Regions from separate parts of the Paenibacillus medicaginis genome, predicted to be linked through region 1. Evidence: riboswitches for the same ligand, from Rfam matches in the RefSeq annotation. Region 1 holds a riboswitch; each other region holds the start of a gene.
The links. Region 1 has a riboswitch for thiamine pyrophosphate ahead of thiC (phosphomethylpyrimidine synthase ThiC). Riboswitches for the same ligand answer to the same signal wherever they lie in the genome.
Positions count from the first base shown of each region.

Region 2: another riboswitch for thiamine pyrophosphate. It lies ahead of thiD (bifunctional hydroxymethylpyrimidine kinase/phosphomethylpyrimidine kinase); the one in region 1 lies ahead of thiC (phosphomethylpyrimidine synthase ThiC).
Region 3: another riboswitch for thiamine pyrophosphate. It lies ahead of ACE5LO_RS18110 (ABC transporter substrate-binding protein); the one in region 1 lies ahead of thiC (phosphomethylpyrimidine synthase ThiC).
Region 4: another riboswitch for thiamine pyrophosphate. It lies ahead of ACE5LO_RS00545 (thiamine phosphate synthase); the one in region 1 lies ahead of thiC (phosphomethylpyrimidine synthase ThiC).

Region 1 is NZ_JBHIRY010000030.1:35,918-41,778, reverse strand. Features, by position in the region: gene ACE5LO_RS22635 (alpha/beta hydrolase) at 1-735, opposite strand, end outside; gene ACE5LO_RS22630 (IclR family transcriptional regulator) at 1,037-1,780, shown strand; TPP riboswitch at 1,876-1,988, shown strand; gene thiC (phosphomethylpyrimidine synthase ThiC) at 2,237-4,015, shown strand; gene ACE5LO_RS22620 (Dabb family protein) at 4,164-4,478, opposite strand; gene ACE5LO_RS22615 (TetR/AcrR family transcriptional regulator) at 4,463-5,173, opposite strand; gene ACE5LO_RS22610 (effector binding domain-containing protein) at 5,411-5,861, opposite strand, start outside.
Region 2 is NZ_JBHIRY010000022.1:20,981-26,841, reverse strand. Features, by position in the region: gene ACE5LO_RS19525 (TM2 domain-containing protein) at 229-591, shown strand; gene ACE5LO_RS19520 (TM2 domain-containing protein) at 591-1,010, shown strand; gene ACE5LO_RS19515 (cold-shock protein) at 1,130-1,345, opposite strand; gene ACE5LO_RS19510 (cold-shock protein) at 1,450-1,650, opposite strand; TPP riboswitch at 2,079-2,183, shown strand; gene thiD (bifunctional hydroxymethylpyrimidine kinase/phosphomethylpyrimidine kinase) at 2,285-3,115, shown strand; gene thiE (thiamine phosphate synthase) at 3,112-3,792, shown strand; gene ACE5LO_RS19495 (hypothetical protein) at 3,963-4,340, shown strand; gene pyk (pyruvate kinase) at 5,170-5,861, opposite strand, start outside.
Region 3 is NZ_JBHIRY010000019.1:67,808-73,668, reverse strand. Features, by position in the region: gene ACE5LO_RS18135 (aKG-HExxH-type peptide beta-hydroxylase) at 1-213, shown strand, start outside; gene ACE5LO_RS18130 (TatD family hydrolase) at 280-1,077, opposite strand; gene ACE5LO_RS18125 (ABC transporter ATP-binding protein) at 1,074-1,952, opposite strand; gene ACE5LO_RS18120 (ABC transporter permease) at 2,008-2,784, opposite strand; gene ACE5LO_RS18115 (MTH1187 family thiamine-binding protein) at 2,781-3,074, opposite strand; gene ACE5LO_RS18110 (ABC transporter substrate-binding protein) at 3,142-4,191, opposite strand; TPP riboswitch at 4,326-4,436, opposite strand; gene ACE5LO_RS18105 (CCDC90 family protein) at 4,594-4,896, opposite strand; partial or broken gene ACE5LO_RS18100 (Rpn family recombination-promoting nuclease/putative transposase) at 5,135-5,329, shown strand; gene ACE5LO_RS18095 (hypothetical protein) at 5,742-5,861, shown strand, end outside.
Region 4 is NZ_JBHIRY010000001.1:104,564-110,424, forward strand. Features, by position in the region: gene ACE5LO_RS00525 (ThiF family adenylyltransferase) at 1-619, opposite strand, end outside; gene ACE5LO_RS00530 (thiazole synthase) at 619-1,386, opposite strand; gene thiS (sulfur carrier protein ThiS) at 1,388-1,591, opposite strand; gene thiO (glycine oxidase ThiO) at 1,588-2,733, opposite strand; gene ACE5LO_RS00545 (thiamine phosphate synthase) at 2,796-3,395, opposite strand; TPP riboswitch at 3,534-3,643, opposite strand; gene ACE5LO_RS00550 (ABC-F family ATP-binding cassette domain-containing protein) at 3,775-5,325, opposite strand; gene ACE5LO_RS00555 (serine/threonine-protein kinase) at 5,470-5,861, opposite strand, start outside.

The DNA of each region.
Region 1 (5,861 bases):
CCCGTTCAGAACGGGGAACAGCAGCTCCAGAATTTCAAGTGAAGGATGACGGGGCAGATCAATCTGGTTCCGTATATTATGATACAGCGTGTCAGGCTCCAGCAGGAAGGTGCTGTCCAAAATCATGGCGTCCACGTCCTTGGTTTCCAGGCCCGCTTGCAGCGCCGTACCGGCCCCCATGGAAAAGCCCCAGACGATAATTTCCTGGGCTCCCCGCTGTTTAGCAAGCTGAATGGCGCCGAGCAGCTGCCGCGACTCGGCTCTGCCGCCAGTAGCGACCTCTCTGTTGGTTTGCGAGGCAAAGCCGTAATCAAACATAATAACATTAAAGCCCTGCCTGTGCGCATAATGGGCCAAATCATACATGGGAATCCAGCTTTCCTCTCGATTGGCGCCGTAGCCGTGGCTGAAGACAATCGTTTTGCTGGAATTCTGCGCAGGAATATACCAGCCCTGCATCATACGGCTGCCGTCCTTGGCGGGAAAGCTGATTTCCTCATATGCCATGTCCTTGGCCTGCAGCGGATTGGAATACAGCGGAGCTACGGTCGGATTGGACAGAAACCAGACAATATAAGCATGCAAAGCGATAAAACAGAACATTAAAAAGAACACAACCGACAAACCAAGCGCGATGACGATATGCTTAAACCGGATTAACCGGGGGGAAAGCTGGGCGGACGGCTCGTTGACGGCAGGCTGCACCGGGGCGCCGCCTTGAGGTGACGCAATCATCGAAGAGCCTCCTTGATCATTAATAAAGTCAATTCCGGGTGCCAGCTAACAGCACTATTCCTTTAATCGTAAAAGGCAGCAGCTGCAAAGTCAATTCGACAGTAATTGATAATATTTTCCTCCTTGAATTATATACCGGGCTGTCGCTAAAACAGTTTACAGTCTGTCCTGAAATTTTATATAATTTATGTAACCAAGTTTCATTGAGTGAAACGGTTAAGCTCAGAAAAAATGACTGTATCCAGCCATGATCGGTCTGTTGGAAAATATTGATAAACACAAGAGAGAGGGGGCAGCCGCCGTGGAGGACCGGAAGCTGACTGTCCGTGCTGTCGAGCGGGCTTTGGACATCATGATGTGTTTTACGGAAGCCACTGATTTGGGATTGACGGAAATTGCGGCAAAAATAGGGCTGCACAAAAGCACGGTTCACCGTCTGCTCACGACGCTGGAGGAAAGAGGCTTTATCATCCGCAATGCAGCTACGGAGAAGTACCGGCTGGGCATTCGGATCTGGGAGCTGTCGACCCATATGTCACGCAATGAGGATCCCGCGGTTCTGCTGCTGCCTTTGATGGAGAAGCTCCGTGACCGTCTGGGCGAAACAGTGAGCCTGTATATCCGGGACGGGGATGAACGTATCCGTATCCAGGCTGTGCAGAGTGCGCAGGCCATCCGCCGGGTAGCGACCGTCGGGGCCCGCATGCCCCTGTCCGTTGGTGCATCCGGCAAGGTGCTGGTAGCCTTTGCTTCATCGGAGGAACTGGAGCAGTTGAAGAAGGGACCTGAGCTGCAGGCTTTGGCCGGGGATGAAGCTTACTGGAAGCAGCTTGAGGAAATACGCGTCAAGGGTTATGCGACTAGCTACGAGGAGCGCGAGCCGGGAGCGGCGGCTGTGTCCGCCCCGATTATGAATCATAAAGGGGAGATGACGGCAGCGCTCTCCGTTTCCGGGCCGGTGAGTAGACTTTCGTCCGAGACCTTGCATGAATTTGCTCCTATTATCGTGGAAGCGGGGAAGGAAATGGGAACGCTGCTCCCTTAGGGGTTGCCAAACTTTTCTTTTTAGGCTAACCTGAACTGGAAGGCGGAGGCATCCGTCTGTGAAACAGCATAGTTATAATGGCGGCATGATGCTGCCGAAGTTACTGGGGGGGCCCGTAATACCGGGCTGAGATGGAACCGTTCCAGGTTCCGGACCCTTTGTACCTGATCTGGATCATACCAGCGTAGGGAAGTAACCGGCCAATGAAATCATATGGATAGGCAGCATGTGCAGCAGCCAGGGGCATACCTTGGTAATGCATGGAGGCCTGTTTGCATACAGCCGGTTCCTTCGGGAACCGGCTTTTTCATTTTGCTGCAAAATTCGTTTCGCACCGCCGTCCGCCGCAAGGACAAGACAGCGTGCTTGGCCCGTATTTTGCAGCTGGCCGACAGCATCTTTTTTTCTCCGGTATGATCCCGATGAGGAATATGACGACTCGGGAGGAGCAAGCAGATGACAGAGAGCAAACGGAAAACAGCAGCAGCGGGAGGAGCCAATACGGATATCGGAGCCTTTCCGGCAAGCAGCAAGGTCTACATCCAGGGATCAAGACCTGATATTCTGGTGCCCGAAAGAGAGATAACGCTGCATGACACCCATACACCGCAGGGAGTTGAGCATAATGCCCCGCTGCGTGTGTACGATACAAGCGGGCCCATGACCGACCCGGCGAATCAGGCGGATATCCGCAAGGGGCTGCCCAAGCTGCGGCAGGCGTGGGTTGAGGAGAGAGAGGATGTCGCTCGTTATGAAGGAAGGGCAGTGCAGCCCGGGGATAACGGACTTCGGTCGGGGACCCGTCCTGCCGAGGAATTCCCGGGCGCTGTCAGCCGGCCGCTGCGTGCGCTGCCGGGGCGTAACGTTACCCAGATGCACTATGCCCGCCGGGGAATCATAACACCGGAGATGGAATTTGCAGCAATCCGGGAGGGGCTTGATCCGGAATTTGTAAGACAGGAGCTGGCGAGCGGAAGGGCGATACTGCCCTCCAACATCAACCACCCGGAGAGTGAGCCGATGCTGATCGGCCGCCATTTTCATGTCAAAATCAACGCCAATATCGGCAACTCGGCAGTAAGCTCCTCCATTGAGGAGGAGGTGGAGAAGATGACCTGGGCCGTAAGATGGGGAGCGGATACGGTGATGGACCTGTCGACAGGCCGCAACATTCACACGACGCGTGAGTGGATCATCCGCAACTCTCCCGTGCCGATCGGAACGGTGCCGCTGTATCAGGCGCTGGAAAAAGTCAATGGGGAGGCCGAAGCGCTGACCTGGGAAGTATACCGCGATACGCTGATTGAGCAGGCGGAGCAGGGAGTGGATTATTTTACGATTCATGCGGGCGTACTGCTCCGTTATATTCCGCTGACCGCCAAGCGGATGACAGGCATCGTGTCGCGGGGCGGGTCCATCATGGCGGCTTGGTGCCTTGCTCATCACCAGGAGAACTTTCTGTATACACACTTCGAAGAGATATGTGAAATTATGAAGACCTATGATATCGCCTTTTCGCTCGGGGACGGCCTGCGTCCGGGAAGTATCTATGATGCCAACGATGAAGCTCAGATGGCCGAGCTGGCGACGCTGGGTGAGCTAACGCAGATTGCCTGGAAGCATGATGTACAGGTGATGATTGAGGGGCCTGGTCACGTGCCTATGCATAAAATCAAGGAGAACGTAGATCTGCAGATGGAAATCTGCAAGGAAGCACCATTCTATACGCTGGGGCCGCTTACGACGGATATCGCCCCCGGATATGACCATATTACCTCCGCGATTGGCGCTGCCATGATCGGCTGGTTCGGAACCTCCATGCTCTGTTATGTCACACCGAAGGAGCATCTTGGCCTGCCGAATAAGGACGATGTGCGTGAAGGGGTGATCGCCTACAAGATCGCCGCCCATGCCGCGGATCTTGCCAAAGGCCATCCAAGGGCACAGCAGCGGGATGATGCGCTGTCCAAGGCCCGCTTCGAATTCCGTTGGCGCGATCAGTTCAATCTGTCCCTCGACCCGGAACGTGCGCTTGAGTATCATGATGAGACGCTGCCCGCCGAGGGGGCGAAGAATGCACACTTTTGTTCGATGTGTGGCCCGAAGTTTTGCAGTATGCGCATCACACAGGATATCCGGGCGTTTGCCGCAGAGAAGGGAATCGGCGAGGAGGAGGCTATTGCCGCAGGTTTGGAGGAAAAAGCGTTGGAATATCGCGGGGGTCGGAGCAGCTGATACCATAATGAATAGATGAAAGCTGTGCTGTAAAAGTAAAGGGCGCCCTTTATAAACTGGTACCCATAGACTGGACACTTTGAAAAAAAAGTGTTTGGGCTGTGGGTACCTTTTTGCATACATCGCTAGAGTCAGCGAAAAATCCATATTATATTTCGTAGTTCACGGTTACCACCTTCTCTTGAACTCCAAAAATATATTTAGCAACTTCAAGATGTGCAGGATGTGCAAGATAAGCATTAAAATCCTCTTTTGAATTAAATTGTGCCACCATCGCTATATCATAAGAAATTTGAGTGTGAGTAAAGTCCACCCCAACCGATAAATCCTTCAGATGTTCAATTTTGCCCTTCATTCCCAGCAGCTTGTTTTTTACGTTGTTTATTGTTTCTTCATTGCGGTTCTTAAGCTTAGTTAAATCATAATATACCCTCCAGTAAGTGAGCTCTAATTGCCAGACAATATGTCAAGCCATTCCTTAAGCAGTGCAGTTTCGGAAGCTCTTAGAGCAGAAATTTGGACTTTGGATAATTCATGCCGCAAAGTAGAAGCGGCTTCTACGATTTGTGGTGAGACCAACTGATCATCGTATGAGGGGGCGAGCCCAATTAAGATCGAGATCAGCATGTCGCGGGTAATGGAGACCAGAGGATGGTGAATGTTGCTGTTCGAGCGGATGAGATGAAACGTTAGCCCTGTCGCGACCGACTCTAAAAGATCGGTTGATACGTTGATCGGTAACCGCAGCCGGCCGACATCTTCAATATGACGCATGAACTCCATTACCTCCGAGCGGGCGGTAGCGGCGGCTGGTGACACCGTGTGTGTGGATGCCCGACAGTACATCAGATCATACAGCGCCGGATTATCCAGTCCAAAAGTGATATGCATATCCCATAACTTTTTAAAGTCGGCAATGAGGTCACCTGTATGTTCAATCTTTCTTTTTTGAGCGAGGTACTGATCAAATGCCTCCTTAACCACAGCATGTAATAAAGCCTCTTTATCGTCAAAGTAATGATACAGCGTCGGTGCTTTTACTCCTGCGGCTTCGCATACCTCGCGGTTTGAAATGTCACCGGCTGGTGAAGCGGCCAGCAACTGGGCTGTAGATTTCAGAATTCTTGTACGCGTCTCGTTGGGCCGTTCATTTCGCATTAGCTTAATCACCCCTATTCTTGATAAGAAGTAAAGAAAAGAAGCTCATTTCATATATCAATGATATACAATTAACATATATTAGTCAACTGCCGATATAAAATAACTCTAAATTCCTGACAACAGCGGCAGTCCAAGACTTTATTTATCAAGTCTTGGTCCGCCGCTGCAGGCCCCGTTGGATGGATCGGATTTATCAGATTTATGCAACGTTTTTTAGTGCTGTCGAATGGTACTTTATCTCACTGCAATATAAATGTCCGCCTGTCCGCTCCCGGCATCTTCCGCGAACTCATTGTAAAGCTCGAAGTCTCCGGAAAAGGTTCGTTCCAGCCCCTGAACAGACGCAGGCCACTGCCATATGCGCTGCCAGGCTTCAGCTACAACCTGATGAAGCGGTCCATATTCGGTCCGGAAGACAGCATATCTGGCAGCAGGCAGGGTAACTGGAGACAGCCCATCCGGAATCTTGTCACCAGGAGGCGCAATATGTCCTAACAGAAAGGTATATTTTCCGTATACTCCGTTTTCATAGTCTGTGTAGCACGCGTAAACGGGCCCGGAAGGCTTATGCTCCTTATCTTCCTGGAGGAAGGAAGCCCATAGACCGGGAATGAGGCCTTGACCTGTCATTTCTGCGGCATTGGTTGTGCGAACTGCCTTCCCGGCCAGTGTAAAGGCTTCTTTT
Region 2 (5,861 bases), on a different contig from region 1:
CAAGGCTATTCATGACAAACGCCGGTTAACCGGCTTCGGAGCCGGCTCTTACAATCGAGTGATGAGCGGGATCGCGGAACTGAGACAAGCCAGGGTTCCATATAATATTCTAACGGTGCTGCATAGACAACAAGTCAAAGCACAATACAAAATTTTCCTCGCCACCCTTTACAAAATCTGATAAGATGGATTTGATTTTTACTGTCATATTAACGGGGGTTATGTCAATTGAGCTACAATATCGTTAGAAAAAGTCAACTGGATACCAGAGAGCTGATGCTGCTGGAGTCCGAAGTCAAAGCCCAAGGCAAAAATATGGTCGTCGCCTACGTGCTGTGGTATTTCCTCGGCATGTTCGGAGGACACCGGTTTTACGTGAAGAGAACCGGCAGCGCCGTCGCACAGCTGATTCTGTCCCTCACTCTGGTCGGAATGATCATCACTTCGATCTGGTGGATTGTAGATGCTTTCCTTATTCATACCTGGGTTAAAGATCACAACGAAAGAGTGGAAGACCGGCTGATCCACGATATTACATCCAGAAGATCTTTTGATAACTATAATAATCATGATAACCATGTGGTGTTTTAATGAGGCTTACTAAAGACCAGTTAACGGTCAATGAGATGCTGATTTTGAGCTCGGCCATGCGGGACACGGAAAAATCTCTGGCGCTCGCCTACCTCATGCTGATCGGAGGGCATTTGGGCGTACACCGCTTTTATCTGAAAAGAATTGCCACGGCTATCGTTCAGCTTGTCCTGTTTATTCTAACTACTATCTTTTACATCGTGTTTTCCATTGCACTGGAATTTGAAAGCGGACCGTTCATGATGCTGTCAGGGATTCTTCTCGTGCTATTCGGAGGGGCGCTGACCGTGTGGGTCATCGTCGACCTGTGCCTGATGCCCCGTATGGTGCGTGAATGGAACGAGCGGGCGGAAGCGGATATTATGGCTCAGCTTTATCAGCTGCGCCTGACTAATAAACAGCAAGGTATCGGATTGTAAAAAAACCTGTGCGCCTGAGAAAACTCAGGCGCACAGGTTTTTTTGTTGTCTGCGGAACCGCAGTGAAAAGGCACCAGCCCTAGGCCAGTGCCTTGAATAAAACGATGATGGCTGTAAACCTAACTGCTCTTGGTGGGGGGGGAGCTGCTGTTGTTGAGTACAACTAGCTTTTTCTCGCTTTTCTCCATCACGGAACCGCATAGAGAACAGGTTGGCTGAGCAGAGAATGCGAAATTATCTCTCATCCAGCCTTTACACGTATCACTGGTGCAAGACCAAATTACAGTGATCTCCTCAGGAGTCTCTTCCATTGGCTTTTTGCGCGAATTGTACATGAGCGTCCCCTCTTTTCCTATGAATTGTAAAGCAATATAAAAGCATCTGTTCCTCCGCCAGAAAAGAAAAGCCCCAAACCAGAGTTCGGGGCAGCATGGCAGAATTACAGTTTTACAACGTTCTCAGCTTGTGGTCCGCGGTTTCCTTCAACAACGTTGAACTCAACACGTTGGCCTTCGTCCAATGTTTTGAAACCGTCGCCTTGGATTGCGCTGAAGTGTACGAATACATCGTTACCGCCTTCAACCTCGATGAATCCAAAACCTTTCTCTGCGTTAAACCACTTAACTGTTCCTGTTTGCATGTGGAAATACCTCCAAATAAATATTTATATGACCTCTTATTTTTGTTCAAAATAAAAATTCACATATTGTACAAGGTTACCCTTAACCTGAGACAATAACCCTCTACAATATGCGAATGCAGATCCGTATTCCAGTAATTACATTATAGCACATTCAGAATACAATTACCAGCTAACGGTGAAATAACATTTTCTCCTATGTATCGGGGGGAAGGGAGAACGCTAACGTAAGCGGCATTTTTCCTGTATCGCCATCGTGTCTGGTTATTATCAAGTTTCAGGGGACACTTGCCTACCTTATTTATTTCCTGCTTTTCCGTTTCTATACCCTCTTCTGTAAAAAATGTTCCGCCTATTTTTGAACCTTTACAATCCCCTGTCATCATGTATATAGTTATATGCAGTCATTCAATCGAATAAGAGACTTGTTCAATCACTAGGGGAGCCTTCCCGGCTGAGACGAAGCTGTCTGCTTCGGACCCTTTGCACCTGATCTGGATCATACCAGCGGAGGAAAGTGAGACGATACGTCCAGCGGCATCAATCGGCCTGTTACTCTTCTTATCGTGGACCCGTCCCCTTTCCTCCGGAAAAGGGCGGGTCTTTTGTATGTACAAGAAGGAGGTGAGCGGTTATGACAACAACAGAAACGGCAAAAGCATTAACGATCGCCGGCTCCGACAGCGGCGGCGGCGCAGGCATTCAGGCAGATCTCAAAACCTTCCAGGAGCTCGGCGTCTACGGGATGTCCGTGCTTACAGCCGCCACTGCACAGAATACACTTGGAGTGCAGGGGGTTTTCCCGCTCACGGCAGAAGCGGTGGCCCGCCAGCTGGATTCGATTGGCCAAGACCTCACACCAGATGCAGTAAAAACCGGCATGCTGTTCAGCGCGGACATCATTGAGGCCGCCGCCGACAGAATCGCCCATTATGGGTGGCGCAATCTCGTCATCGATCCCGTTATGGTCGCCAAGGGCGGGGCGCCTCTGCTGAAGGGTGACGCGGTAGTCACCCTGATCCGCAACCTGCTTCCACACGCGTTGATCATTACCCCGAACCTGCCTGAAGCGGAGATACTCACCGGCATGAAACTCTTCAAAGCGCAAGACATCAGGGAAGCGGCACGGCGCATCCACGCCATGGGACCGGACATGGTCATCATGAAGGGCGGGCATGCCGGCGGCGATCTGGCCAGGGATCTTCTGTATGACGGCACAGCATTTACGGTGTTCGAAAGTCCACGGATACATACGATGGCGACACATGGCACGGGCTGCACGTATTCTGCAGCGATAACGGCTGGTCTCGCCAAGGGGCTTACCACGACTGGAGCGGTGCGTGTGGCCAAGGATTTCATTCAGGCTGCGATTGAGGACAGCCTTGGCATCGGATCAGGACATGGACCGACCAACCATTTTGCCTACCGACGAAGACGTTCGCAGAATGGTGGTGAGCTGACATGAACAGCCCCTTTGACAAACGGATCGACCCGGTGAAGCTGCGCCGGCAGCTTGCCGTGTATTTCATTATGGGCAGCATCAACTGTGGCGGCAAAGATCCCGTTATAGTTCTGCGCGAGGCGATCGCGGGCGGGGTCACCCTGTTTCAATTCAGGGAAAAGGGTACAGGCGCCCTGACCGGGCAGGCGGCTTACGAGCTGGCGCGGGAGTTGCAGGCGGTCTGCCGGGAAGGAGGCGTACCCTTTATCGTCAATGACGATGTGGAGATGGCGGCTGCGCTCGGTGCCGATGGCATTCATGTCGGACAGGAGGACGCCCCGGCCTCTTCCCTGCGCAGCAAGCTTGGGCATAGCGCTATTGTGGGGGTATCCGCGCACTCGGTAGAAGAAGCCCGGCGCGCTATCGCCGACGGAGCGGATTATCTCGGCGTCGGTCCCATGTATCCGACTCCGTCCAAAAGCGATGCCCGCCCTGTACAGGGCCCACACCTGATACAGGAGCTGCGCAGCCATGGCATCACCGTTCCGCTTGTCGGCATCGGCGGGATTACGCCTGCAAAAGCACCGCCTGTTCTTTCCGCCGGAGCGGACGGGGTATCTGTCATTTCAGCAATCTCCCAGGCTGAAGAGCCCGGACGGGCGGCAGCGGCCTTTGCCGCTCTGTACGGCAAGGCCACCTAGAAAATATGCGAACCCGGCTGATCCTTTGGGCTAATTTTTAACATGTTTTAAGCTTTATTTAAGATTGAGCGGTTACAATACAACATGTAAGCTACCTTCCACTCCAACATCATCAATGGACACATGCCGCCAAGCACATAAGTTCATGAAATTGAAGAAGGAGACCAATTATGAATTTGAAAAGAATACTTATATTCAGCACCTTGGCCCTTGCCATCGGCGAATCCCTAGGCAGCAGCACGGCGTCCGCAAGCACAGCCGTCAAGCCCAAACAGCAGGAAGCAAAGGTTGTTAAAGAAGACATTGTACAGATACTGGGTCTTTCCTCAGACGAAGAATTATATCATGCATTGTATGACGGCAAAACGATGGCCGATATTGCCGGTGAGACCGGCGCTGATATGAACCAGGTCATCCATCTGCAGGTGGCAGAGCTGACGGACCAGCTGAATCAGCGGCTTGCCCAAGGCAGCATTACGCGCGAGCAGTATGAGGCGCAAAAATCCGAATTGACGGAAATTGTGAAACGCAGTGTACATGGTATCTAAACAGTAAGAAGGCACGGGCCTTTTTTTAAAGCCCGTGCCTTCTAATCATTTTCTCGTGTTATCAGTCGCCCTAAATAAGCTTGCACCACAACTGGAATACTTATTACTTACTCCGAATTTTGAGCAACAGCAATCTCTTGCCGAAATCTATTCAGCAGTTGCAGATGTTATCGGAACTACTAAAGTCTAATAATCCGGGAAATCATAATCGTGCAAAGCTATGTATAAATGTTTCCCTGTTAAGAAAAAACCGGGTCTTGGCGTTTCAGATGTATGTATTACCTCCGGTATTGTGCCCCCTGCTACATAACCACGCTTAAACTTGTCCATTAGATGGCCGCCCCCCTCTATATAGTAAATAAAAAATCCACAGAATGTATTGTGGATTTGTCAGCGCTTTATGTTGTTCGATGCTATTCGAATTGTTTCTTTTTGCATTGCTTTATTGATTTTAGCCTGGGTTTCGGGAGAACGTTTCCCTTGAGACCCAACGTATTCATGCAGCGTAACACCAAAACCTCCATTCATACCTGAAACAAGTATACCATAAAATTAAGCCAAGTAAACTCGGCATTCGGGACCAAATTCCATTATATTCGCGGCTTCTTCAGACGTTGCCAATGAAACTGCAACACGGACCAAACGGGAGAAGTACGAAATATCTGTCAGGGTACGTTAAAGCCTGATTGCCGGCTTGGAAGTGACTTCGAGAGCATGTTCCGGCTGGTCGCCTCTCACTGCAAGTTGGATGAATTCCTTTATTCTCATCGGGTTCACTTTGTCTTCACTCCCAAGCTCTTTTGCTGAATCAGGTTGAGTTTTACGAAGATTACACCTGCTGCACCTTGATCAGGTTCGTGTTGCCGGTTTGACCGATGGGTACGCCGGCGGACAGAACGACCGTGTCTCCCGGGCAAATATAACCTGTTTCAATGGCGTTGCGTGTCGCTGTTTCAAACATTTCATCCGTAGTCGTCATTTTGCCGCCCAGAACCGGGATAACACCGGACAGCAGACAAATTTTCGGCAGCACCTCTTGATGCTGGGTGACGGCAATGATTGGCGCCTGCGGGCGGTACTTGGAGATCATGCGCGCCGTAAAGCCGCTTTCGGTCGCAATAATAATGGCACTGGCACTCAGCTCCAGCGACGCGCTTACCGCGCTCTGGCTGATGACCTCGGTAATATTGGTGAGTTGACCCGCTCTTCTCTTATTGAACTGCTCCATGTAATCGATAATAGATTCCGCCTGCTTGGCGATGGAAGCCATCGTTTGCACGGACGGAACGGGATATTTGCCTGCAGCCGATTCCCCGGACAGCATGACCACGTCCGCGCCCTGGGTTACCGCATTGAATACGTCGCTTACCTCCGCCCGGGTCGGACGAGGATTCACCTGCATCGATTCCAGCATATGTGTTGCCACAACAACCGGTTTGCCTGCCAGATTGCACTTGTCGATCATTTCCTTCTGCAGCATCGGCACTGTCTCAATCGGAACCTCTACCCCCAGGTCACCGC
Region 3 (5,861 bases), on a different contig from region 1:
GCCGCCGTTCCGCATCCCGATATCCCGGTCAGAATGCAGGAGGTGCTGGCCCAGATCAGGCAGGCGCTGGATGTTCTGGGCCAGCATGCCCGCTGGACAGCCCTGGGCGAGCAGCTCTTCTCCGAGCTGGCGGAGCAGTATGACCGGCTGGCAGAGGCCGCTGCCGTATCTAACCCTGCCGGTTCACCGGAAGAAAGCATCGCCGCAGGCTGAGCTGCGGCAAAAAGCGGTACATGGTAGATGGCAGGCCTTTCCCGGTTACAAGCGGCGCAGAGGGGGCTACAGCCGGTAAAACCGGCGGGTATTCGCATGGAACAGCCGCCTGCCTTCAGCCTCGGTCATGCCATGGATGCCGCAGTACGCCCGGATGACGTCGGCCGTCATCCGTGGATGGGTCGTTTGTCCGGCAAAGGAGCCTGCAAAGGGCCAGGGGCCATCCGTTTCCGCCATCACTTGGGATGGCGGATAGTTTGCCGCCAATACCCGGATCTCCGGCTCGTACAGCAGGTCCGGCGTGAAGGAGATATAATATCCGTTCCGGGCCATGCGCCGGACGGTGGCCGGACTGCCCTTGAACCAATGGAAATGGGCCCGGGTGACTTGATGCCGTTCCAGCAGCGTACATGCGATATCGGCGTCGTCGTACACGGCGTGCAGTACTACGGGTTTGTCATGCCCTTTGGCGAACAGAATGAACCGTTCCAGCAGCTCAACATAACCGCTTGGATCAAAGGTGGCCCCCTTGCTCATAGCTTCCTGGGCGGTGTAATAAGGCAATCCGACTTCTCCTACGGCAACCATCCGGTCCACATGGCGTTCCATCCAGCCGAACAGTCGGTCTAACTCTGCTGCGCTGGGTAAAGGCTGCTCAGGATGGAAGCCGAACGCCGGAAAGATCATACCGGGTCGTGCGGAAGCGAGGCGCACATTGGCTTCGCATGACGGAAGATTCATGGAGACGGCAATGACCGCTTCTACGCCGCTTTCGCCCATAGACGACAGGAGAGCTGCCCGCTCTTCATCTGAATAGCTGTCCAGATGAAGGTGGGCGTCGATTAAAGGAGCAAAGAGGCTCATACGGTGCCACCTGCCCATGCGGCCGTGTTTTTCGCTTTTTCCTCCCGCATCCGCCGGCTCAGTTCATGCTTCAGCTCCACAAAGTCCTTGTCAGCGGCGAGGTCCTCCCGTCGCGGCCTTGCAAAAGGAACATCCACTACCTGCAGCACCGACGCCGGTCTGGCAGACAGCACATAGATGCGGTCCGACAGGAGCAAAGCCTCCTCAATGCTGTGCGTAATGAACAGCACGGAACGGCGGTGGCGCTCCCACATCTGCAGCAGCCACTGCTGCATGTCTGACCGTGTTAGCTCGTCCAGCGCGCTGAACGGCTCGTCGAGCAGCATCAGCTCCTGCGGACTCAGCATGGCCCGCAGAAAGGCCGCGCGCTGCTGCATTCCTCCGGACAGCGTGTGCGGGTACGCATCGGCGAATTTGCCGAGCCCGACCTCGTCCAGCCGGCGGCGGGCCTCTTCCCGGGCCTCGCGGCGGGGCTCCTTGTCTGGCCCCGGCGCATTCTCCTGCCCGAGCAAGACGTTGTCCAGCGTCGTTCGCCACGGGAACAGGGCAGGCTGCTGTGGCATGTAGCTAATCCGCCCGCGCGTGCCCGTCACATCCTCACCGTCCATATAAATACGCCCCTGATCCGGTGCCAGAAGTCCGCCAATCAGGTGAAACAGTGTGCTTTTGCCGCTGCCGGAAGGGCCAAGCAACGAAACGAACTCTCCGCGTTCCACGGTCAGGGAAATGTCCTTGAGCACAGGGAGCAAGGTTTTCCGCTGCCGGAAAGCGACGCTCACCTGTTCTACATTCAAAGCTGCTTTTTCTCTGTCACCCCTGCGGTTATTTTCCTTTCCGTTCTGCCGGGACTCTACGGGCAGACCATTCAAGCTCATCTTCTCATACTCCTTCCCCTGCACAGGCATAACGCTTGCCAGGCTGGTTTATTTCCTATTTTTGCTCCGGCCGCCACCGAATCAGCAGCCTTTCCATCAGCGCAATGAGCAGGAACATGATCAGGCTTAGCGCCACGATAATGGCAATCGCGGCAAACACCCGGTCCGTGCGGTAGGCTGATTTTTGCAGGAGCATATAATAGCCGATCCCCTCGCTTGCCCCAAGCCATTCGGCGACGATGGCTCCCATCACGCTGTAGGTGGCGGCAATTTTCATGCCTGAAAAGAGGGAAGGCAGCGCATGCGGCAGCTCAAGCTTGCGGAAGATGCCCATCCGGCTTGCGCCTGACATCTGCATGTAGTTCATCATCAGCCGGTCCGTTTGCGCCAGCCCGTCCAGGGCGGCAACAACGACAGGAAAGAAGCAGACCAGCGTAATGACCATCAGCTTGGGCAGCAGGCCGAAGCCAAACCAGATCATCAGCAGCGGTCCAAGCGCAATGGTCGGAATGTTCTGGCTCAGAATGAGCAACGGGTACAGTGCCCGCTTCAGGAAAGGGATCAGGTGCAGCAGCACGGCCAGCAGTAGCCCGACGACGGTGCCAATCGCAAAACCGCTCAGCGTGAGCCTGACGGTAGCCCAGGTATGATCGGCCAGCAGGGCGGATTGGGCGGCCGCTTCGGCGGCAATGTCCGCCGGACTCGGCAGCATCCAGGGCTCAATGTGCAGGAAGACCGCTGCGGCCTGCCATACCGCCAAAAAGAAGAGGACCGCCACAACGGGCGGCCATACGCTTCTGAACACAGCATAGAGGCTTTCTTTCCTGTTCATGGACGGTATTTCTCGGTCAGCTTATCCATGCTGATTCCATTCGGATTATGGGCGATTTTGATCTGGGAAATCACGCTTGGAATTCCTGCCTCGGTAAGTGCGGTGTGCATCTCCTTAACGATGTGCAGCAGCTCATCCAGCTCGCCCTCCATGGTTGTCTCCAGCGGGTTGACCTGATGCTTGACGCCTGAGCGCTGGATCACCTCAATCGCTTTATCGACGTAAGGGATGGTGTCCTCTCCGCCCGGTGTTTTGGGAATCACCTGAATACTCAACAATGTGTTAGCCATGAAAAACCGTCTCCTTTCCGAATCAGATTAGAGGTAGTTCAAAAAGTCAGCTTTTGAACACGCACTATTAGGATTTGCCGTCTTGTGGCAGGAAATCATTGGTGAAGGCTTTGTCAACCTCCAGCGGTTTGTCAAGCAGCTTGCGCTCATACATCCAATCTGCGTAGTTTTTCCATACTTCTGCTTTTTGGACGCCCCACTGTGCGGCATCATCCTGATAGCGGGGGCTCAGCCATTGCTGGCTGGCCAGTACAAGCTCTTTATCCAGCTCAGGCACGGCCTTCGACAACATTTCCGCCGCCTTTTCCGGTTGGTCAATCGCATATTGATAACCTTTGGCCGTAGCGCTCATGAAGGCTTTTACCAGCTCAGGATCGCTGCTGAGGGTCGCTTCATTTGTGACGATGACCGGTGTGTAATAGTCCAGACTCTTGGAGTAGTCCTTGACGTACAGCATATCCAACTGCTCGCCGCGTTGCTCAGCTTCAATTCCTGTCCATGCATAGAAAATCCAGGCGAAATCGATATCCCGCTTGACTGCGGTGAAGTAATCCGCATCGCCCATGTTGATGTTTTGCACCTTGCTGACATCCCCGCCATCCAGCTCCATGATGGATTTCATGACAGCCTCCTCGACAGGCGAGCCCCAGCCGCCGTATTTCTTGCCTTCAAAATCCTTGGGCGACTTGATGCCCCGATCCACCGGAGCGGCGAAGCCGGACGTATTATGCTGAATTACGGCCGCAATAGAGACGAGCGGAACCCCTTGCGTACGAGCCTGGGTGACGCTTTCCTGATAGCTGATGCCGAACGGAACGGCATTCGAAGCGACCATCTGATCGGCGCCGCCTTCTCCGGGCTGTACAATCTCCACATTCAGACCGGCTTCTTCATAGTATCCCTGGTCTTTGGCCACATACAATCCGGTATGGTTGGTGTTAGGGGTCCAGTCGAGCACCACCTTTACGTCTTTCAATTTCCCGGAGGCCGTACTGCCGCTGCCGGAAGGACCGGAAGCGTTCGAGTCCTGTGGAGCGGACGATTGCCCTCCGCAGGCGGTCAGGATGAGGAGCAGGGAGCATACCGCTCCAAGGCCCCATTTTTGCAAAGAAAACATACTTTCTTCTCCCTTCTTCATCATCCGTACTCTTTCTGCAATGCTGTCATCTGCCGTGATCCTGCACAAAAAAGCGCCCCGTTATCCGGGACGCCTGTAATCTACCAAAGGAAGGAATGACGATGCCAAAAAGACATGTCACTCTATAGCGATTCCTACGCTGGCATTACCCAGATCAGGTTGTAAGGGTCAGTGTCTAGGGACACAATCTCAGCCGGCCGATTCCAGCACCCCTGGCAAGTTGTATGAAGGAGCATCAAGACGGCAAGCTGCTGCCTCGACACGTCCGCATTGTTTGAAGATTTTGCGGGCTCAGTAATATGAACTAACGTTGATTATATGCCTTCATGGCCGGAGTGTCCAGAGGGACTTATTCGAAAAAACCTCGGTGCCGCACCCGTTCTAAGCCTTTTGCGTTTTGATAACGCTCTTCAATTCAGCTTCTTGTTGGATGGAGCGGGCAGAGAGAAGTTCAATAGTTCTGTGCTGGTTCTCCAGAAAGTCACCTATTTCCATAACCCGTTCATTCGTATCCAGGACGGCTCGTTTCATCTCCTGCTGATCGACTCTGATTTCTTGAATCTCCTGTTTCATCTCTTGTTTCATCTCTTGCTGATCGGTTTCAATTTTTTCAAGATGCTCATGAATCGGTTGAAGTTCTTCCCGGATTACGGATTGCAGCAATTCCTTTAACTCACTATTCATGTACCCCGCTCCTTATACTTTTATGGTGTTATTGTAGCATATGACTTAATAAAGAGCTATAATATTGCGTAATTACGATGTCACGTTTATAACGCCACTGGGATCAGTAGGATACTCACGGGAATTGGCCAGTGTCTTTTCTCTTTTCTTGCCTGCTAAAGGAGACTATAATTTTGAGTAAGTGCTTATCCCGGAAACAAAACGGATTGAACAACCTGTGAGTATCCTAATTAAGGACGAGGTATTGACGAAGAACGAGCCTGTATTGAATAAGGCGATGACAACATTGGAATTTCTAAGTCAGGATGAGGAAGCCTGCCGATTGTATAAAGATAGACAGAAGTATTTGCACGATCAAGATATCTCAATTATAGCAAAAGCTTCAGGTTTGTCTGAGTCTGAAATTATTGCCTTGAAGAACGAAACCAGCTAAGACCGTTCCTAATTTTGTTCAATTCAATACCACTTTTTATTATTGGAAAAGGCCCACTACTTCTACATTATTGAATGATGTATTGAGCAATATGTTGTTGCTCCGATTACGCGGACGAGGCACTCGCGCGTACCCGCTTGGGGGCACCAAATCGGTGAAAAACAATACCTTTCCTATCCCGCAGGGAGATGATTCTCTGCCGCTGCCACCATTTCAGATATGAAACATGAATCGACCTTGTACTCACAAGGTCGATTCTTTAGTTTAGGAGAACTTTGCGGCTGTTTTGGACTACAAAAACTTTTTCGTTAGGCTCACTCGAAGCGTAAGAATCAAGAATCTCGGTCAGCTTTTTTGTACGCGTGAATACCATTCAGCGGATGCCGGAAGATAACCAGGAGATGCATTGTTCATGGGATTGGAAAAAATCCTGGATGATATTGAACGCATGGATAGTTCATCTATTGCACAGGCCACGGGTTTAGCCGGAATGTCCAAGCCCGCTTTTCATAGACGTGTGGCTGAACACGAA
Region 4 (5,861 bases), on a different contig from region 1:
GAAGAATGCCGGCCGTGTCGCAGGTATCTCCTCCACCCGGAATCGTGCCCAGCAGACAGTTCAGGCACGGCGTTTCTCCGGGAATAATGGTGAAGGTAATCCCGTAGCTGCCCACACAGCCGCCGTATATCCACGGCATGCCGAGCTTTTGCGCCACATCGTTAATGATCAGTCTTGTGTCAAAATTATCGGTTGCATCCAGGATAATATCCACATCTGCAGCCAGCTCTTCCAACGCTTCACCATCAATATCAAGCACATAGGCATGGATGAGGCATTCGGAATTAATCTCTTCCAGACGGCGCTTGGCCGCGATCGCTTTGGGTGTTCGCTGTACCGCATCCGACTCGGCAAAAAGCTGCTGCCGCTGCAGATTGCTCCACTCGACATAATCGCGGTCAGCGATCGTGATCGTGCCGATACCTGAGCGGACGAGCGTTTCGGCTATGCCTGTACCGAGTGCTCCCGCCCCGATAATGAGCGCATGGGAAGCACGCAGCTTGCGCTGCCCCTCCCGGCCGAACGGCGCAAAGCGCTCCTGGCGCGAGTAGCGGTCGGCCGCTGCCTGTGCGGCTCCTTCAGTTGAATCTGTCGGAACCGCTGTCTTGCGTTCATTCATTATGATGTAACCATCCCTTCTGTAGGGCTGCTTGCCGCAGCATAGCGTTTAACGGGAATCATGCCCGCCTTGAACGCTTGCCTGCCCGCTTGTACAGCGAGCTTCATTGCCTCCGCCATAGCGACCGGGTCCCCAGCGCCGGACACCGCCGTATTCAACAGTACCCCGTCCGCACCCAGTTCCATCGCGTGCGCTGCATCGGCAGGTGAACGGATGCCGGCGTCTACAATGACAGGAATCGAAGCCTGTTCTATAATGAGCTCCAAAGTGTAAGGATTGAGGATGCCCCGGCCCGAACCGATAGGGGATGCCCCCGGCATGACGGCGTGAACACCGAGCTGCTCCAGTCTTTTGGCCAGGATGACATCGTCGGAAATGTAAGGCAGCACAATGAAGCCTTCGGCAAGCAGCATTTCACAGGCTTTTAAAGTCTCAAACGGATCGGGAAGCAGCGTTCTGTCATCCCCGATCACTTCAACCTTTATCATATCACATAAACCGGACGCCTTGGCCAGTTGGGCGATGCGGACAGCTTCTTCGGCAGTAGCCGCCCCAGCCGTATTGGGAAGCAGGGTGAAGCTGGACAGATCCAGCCTATCCAGGAAGTTTCCCTGCCCCTTCTCCTCCAGATTCAAGCGGCGGACGGCAAAGGTAAGGATCTGGCTTTCCGATGCCTGAACAGCTTTCATTTGCGTTTCCAGATCCGGAAACTTCCCCGTCCCCAGCAACAGTCTTGATTTAAAGGCTTTATCTCCAATATGCAGCATATTATCCGCCCCCCACAAAATGTACAATTTCAAGATGATCCCCGTTCTTCAAATCGGTTGCGCTGTGAATGTCCTTGGTCAATATGCGCCGGTTCAACTCGACGACAACCGTTTTGACCTGCAGATCCAATGCATTGAGCAACTGGTCCACATTATAAATTTCCATGTCAAAAGTCATTTCCTGGCCGTTAATAACAAGCCTCATCTCTTCCCCCCCTTGACTGCTGGTGCAGGCTGTCTTTTCATTCTTGCTGGTGACAAGGCCGTCAAATTTAATTGCTCCACTGTATGGCCTGCCATCATCTTCGCTATCGCTTCCCCTGTAGCCGCACTCAGTAATATTCCGTTGCGGTGATGTCCACAAGCAGCGTATAAGCCGGCAGCATCAGGTACGGGGCCTATAATGGGAAAGCCATCTTCCGTTTGCGGCCTTAATCCCGACCACGCTCTCAGAAAAGACGACTCCCCAATGTCCGACAGCCAGGCTGAAGCGCGCTCCAGAAGCTGGCGCAGCCCGCCTGCGGATACATCCTCTCCCCATTCATGCGGTCTGCTGGTTGCCCCAATCCACAGCTCCCCCTCCGGCTTTGGCACCAGATACACATCCTCGGCGTAAATGGTATACTCCAGCGTACGTACTGGCATGGTAACGGCTGCGATCTCTCCCTTGACAGGATACATTTCCGTATGGATGCCGAAATGGTTAAGCAGCTTGACCGCTTCAACCCCCCCTGCGATCACAACATTTGGGCAAGCAATATATCCCCTGCTCGTTTTTACACCACGCACCATACCGTCCACAATCCGGATGTCCTCTGCGATTGTATTTGTCAGCAGTTCTGCCCCGTGCTTTTCCGCGCCTGACACCAATGCCTGCACAAGTCGCTGCGGGAGCAACTGCGATTCCCGCTCGCGGAACAAGCCTCCAAGCACCTGCCCTGTCAGGCCGGGAATCCTTCTGGTTATCTCTGCGGCGTCCCACCACTCTGCGGCTGATCCATCATTGTTCCCGGCCATGGCCGACAAGTGCTCAACTTGCTCCGCTGTCCGGACAGGGAGAACGAAGCCTGTGGTGGTATACCCTGTTACCAGTCCTGTCAGGCCTTCAAGCTCCCGCACCAGTTCCCCGAACAGATTACGGCTGTGCAGGGCAAATGCGGCCAACTGAGGGTGGGCAAAAGCCTCACACTCTGCCGCCAGCATTCCGGCTGCCGCTCGTGTGGCCCCTTGTGCAGGAACCGATTTTTCGATCAGAATCGTTTTGAAGCCTCTTTTCGCCAGCTGATAGGCGATGGAACTGCCGATCGCTCCCGCGCCGATCACCGTACAGTCTGCCGAATAGCTCATGTCTGTTCCTCCTCCCATTCTCCTGTTATCATAAGGATACATCTGATCTGTAACACCCTGCTTCAAGTTATGAGCATTCTCCTGTATTCCTTTGCCGCCTCGGCCGGATCATCTGCTTTCCAGATACCTGACATCACAGCGATTCCTGATGCACCTGCCCGCCTGATGCCCCGCACATGCCGGGGCTGGATGCCGCCAAGCGCGATAACCGGAATGGAGACTGCACGACATAGCTCCTCCAGACTGCTCAGCCCCCGCGGTGGCAGCCCGGGCTTGGAGACGGAATCGTAAATATGGCCGTACAACACATAATTGGCCCCCGCCTGCTCCGCAGCCCGCGCTTCCTGCAGCGAGTGTACGGATGCCCCGCAGCGCAGCTTCGGGAACGTCCGCTTCACAAGCTGCAGCGGCAGGCTGTTTGAGGTGAGCTGCACCGTCCCCGCACCGAACAGAAGTGCTGCGTCTACACGGTCATTGACCGCGAGCTTGGACGGCGAGCAGCAGCCGCGCTCCGACACCGTGAACATAAATTCGTACAGCTCCGCCGCGCTCAGATGTTTCTCCCTGATGTGCAGCATGTCGATATCCGGTTCGATCAACCGCAAGATGTCTGCCGTGCGTTCAGCGCTTTGGCAGCCGTCCGTAATAAGATGAAGCTCCATTGCTTTTTGCCTCCATGGACAGTTATTCGGGAAAGCCAAAAAACCGCTTCCCGGTCAGGAAGCGGCTGAATTTACAGGTTCACCGAATTTACATGGAACTGCCTCCCTGCGCATAAGCAAGGTCGCATTTGATTCCCATTCGGCTAATGTCCACTTCCCTACGCTGGTATGATCCAGATCAGGTGCAAAGGGTCCGGAATGCGTTTATTCCGTCTCAGCCGCCAGCCGCGGCTCCCCCAGTGTGATACAGGCCTGTTCAATCGCCTGTATTACTATATATTTTGTTTTCCCTTTTCATGGTAGCACAATCCGTTTCACTTGCCTAGACGTACACTCAGATTTCAGTCCGAAAAGTCCAAAGCTGTGCTTCTCCTGCACATCAGGCTTTGGCCGACCACTCTTCGACATTCCATACTCTCGTTACCCAATCCTTATAAAAATCAGGTTCGTGGGATACAAGCAGCACCGTGCCTTTGTATTCCTTCAGCGCACGCTTCAGTTCATCCTTCGCCACCACATCCAGGTGGTTGGTCGGTTCGTCAAACAGCACCCAGTTGCTCTCACGCATCAGCAGCTTGCAGAGGCGGACCTTGGCCTGCTCTCCACCACTGAGGGCAGACAGCGGACGGGTAATATGATCATTTTTCAGTCCGCAGCGGGCAAGATGGGCACGAACCTCATGCTGGTTCAAATGCGGGTACTCGTTCCACACATCGTCAAGCGGTGTGATCCGCTCAGGACGCACCTCCTGCTCGAAATAAGCGGGATAAAGAAAGTCTCCGGTATAGATTTTTCCACTCAGCGGAGAGATTTTTCCGAGAATCGTTTTGAGCAGCGTAGATTTGCCGACACCGTTATAACCGACGATGGCGATCTTCTCGCCCCGTTCAATCGTAATGGACATTTTCGGCAGCAGGGGATGGCTGTAGCCAATCTCAAAGTCAATGCCTTCAAAGACCGTTTTGCCGCTGGCCCGCGCTTCCTTGAACTGGAACGTCGGTTTGGCCGCTTCTTCCGGCTTGTCGATCCGATCAATCTTATCAAGCTGCTTCTCACGGCTCTTGGCCCGTCCGGAAGTGGAGGCACGCGCCTTGTTGCGCTGGATGAAGTCCTCCTGCTTCTTGATATACTCCTGCTGCTTTTCATAAGCATCGATATGCTGTGTCTTCTGAATGTCAGCCATTTCAAGGAACTTCTCATAGTTGGCCGTATAGCGGTTCAGCTTGCCAAACTCCAGATGATAAATGACGTTGACGACCTGATTCATGAACTCAGTATCATGGGAAATCAGCATAAAGGCATACGGGTAGTCCTTCAAATAACGTGTAAGCCATTCGATATGCTCAACGTCCAGGTAGTTCGTCGGCTCGTCCAGCAGCAGCACATTCGGTTTCTCCAGCAACAGTTTGGCCAGCAGCACCTTCGTGCGCTGCCCCCCGCTTAAAGAGGCTACATCGCGGTCCAGTCCGATGGCAGCAATTCCAAGCCCGTTGGCCATTTCCTCCACTTTCACATCAATCAGATAAAAATCACCGATCTCCAGTTGCTCCTGGATTTCCCCCATTTGCTCCAGCAGCACCTCAAGCTCCTCCGGTGTGGCTTCGGCCATTTTATCCGTAATCGCATTCAGTTCCTGCTCAAGCTCAAGCAAGGGTAGAAATGCATCCTTGAGCACATCCCGCACGGTCTTGCCCGGAGTCAGCTTCGTGTGCTGGTCCAGATAACCGTAACGGACCTTCGGTGTCCACTCGACTTTGCCGTTGTCACGCAACTGCTGGCCTGTCAAAATATTCATCAGCGTCGATTTGCCGACACCGTTGGCCCCTACCAGACCGACGTGCTCTCCCGGCAGCAGGCGGAACGATACATTTCTGAATAATGTTCTGTCCCCGAAATTGTGGGAAACTTCTTCTACTGTTAATAAACTCATTTCCGTTAACTGGCTCCTTATTTTTCATTAAACTTCAATATGACTTCAGGTTTGCTTTCAAAGCCTTATTGTAGCATAAGAGGCAGCCTTACCGGAACCGCCCGCCATAACGAAAATGAAATTATACACCTGCACGACACGGACTCACTGTCTCCGGAGGGAAGCAAATAACGGCTTTTTCCGCCTCGGCCCAGGCAGAGCATCCTTGAACAAGGCTTGCAAAACGGTATCCATTTCTTCACATGGCTCAAAGGGGTCCAGATGGAGAGGCAGCGTATACACCTTTCCTGTACCCAGCTCTTTTCCAAGCCTGCGGACTGCTTCGCTCGTTGCCAAAGGAAGGCAGAAGCTCCACTTCTGCTGCGGATACCTGGCCAGAGCACTCGCAAACATCACTGTATCCGGCAACCTCCACTCCGCCCCGGACCCGACAATCAGCGGATAATCGGCCCGCAAAAATTCCTCCAGCCCTTCAGGATTCCCACCGCTGCCCAGATCAAAAACAATAAAATCAAAACCTCCGCTCAAGAGAGGAA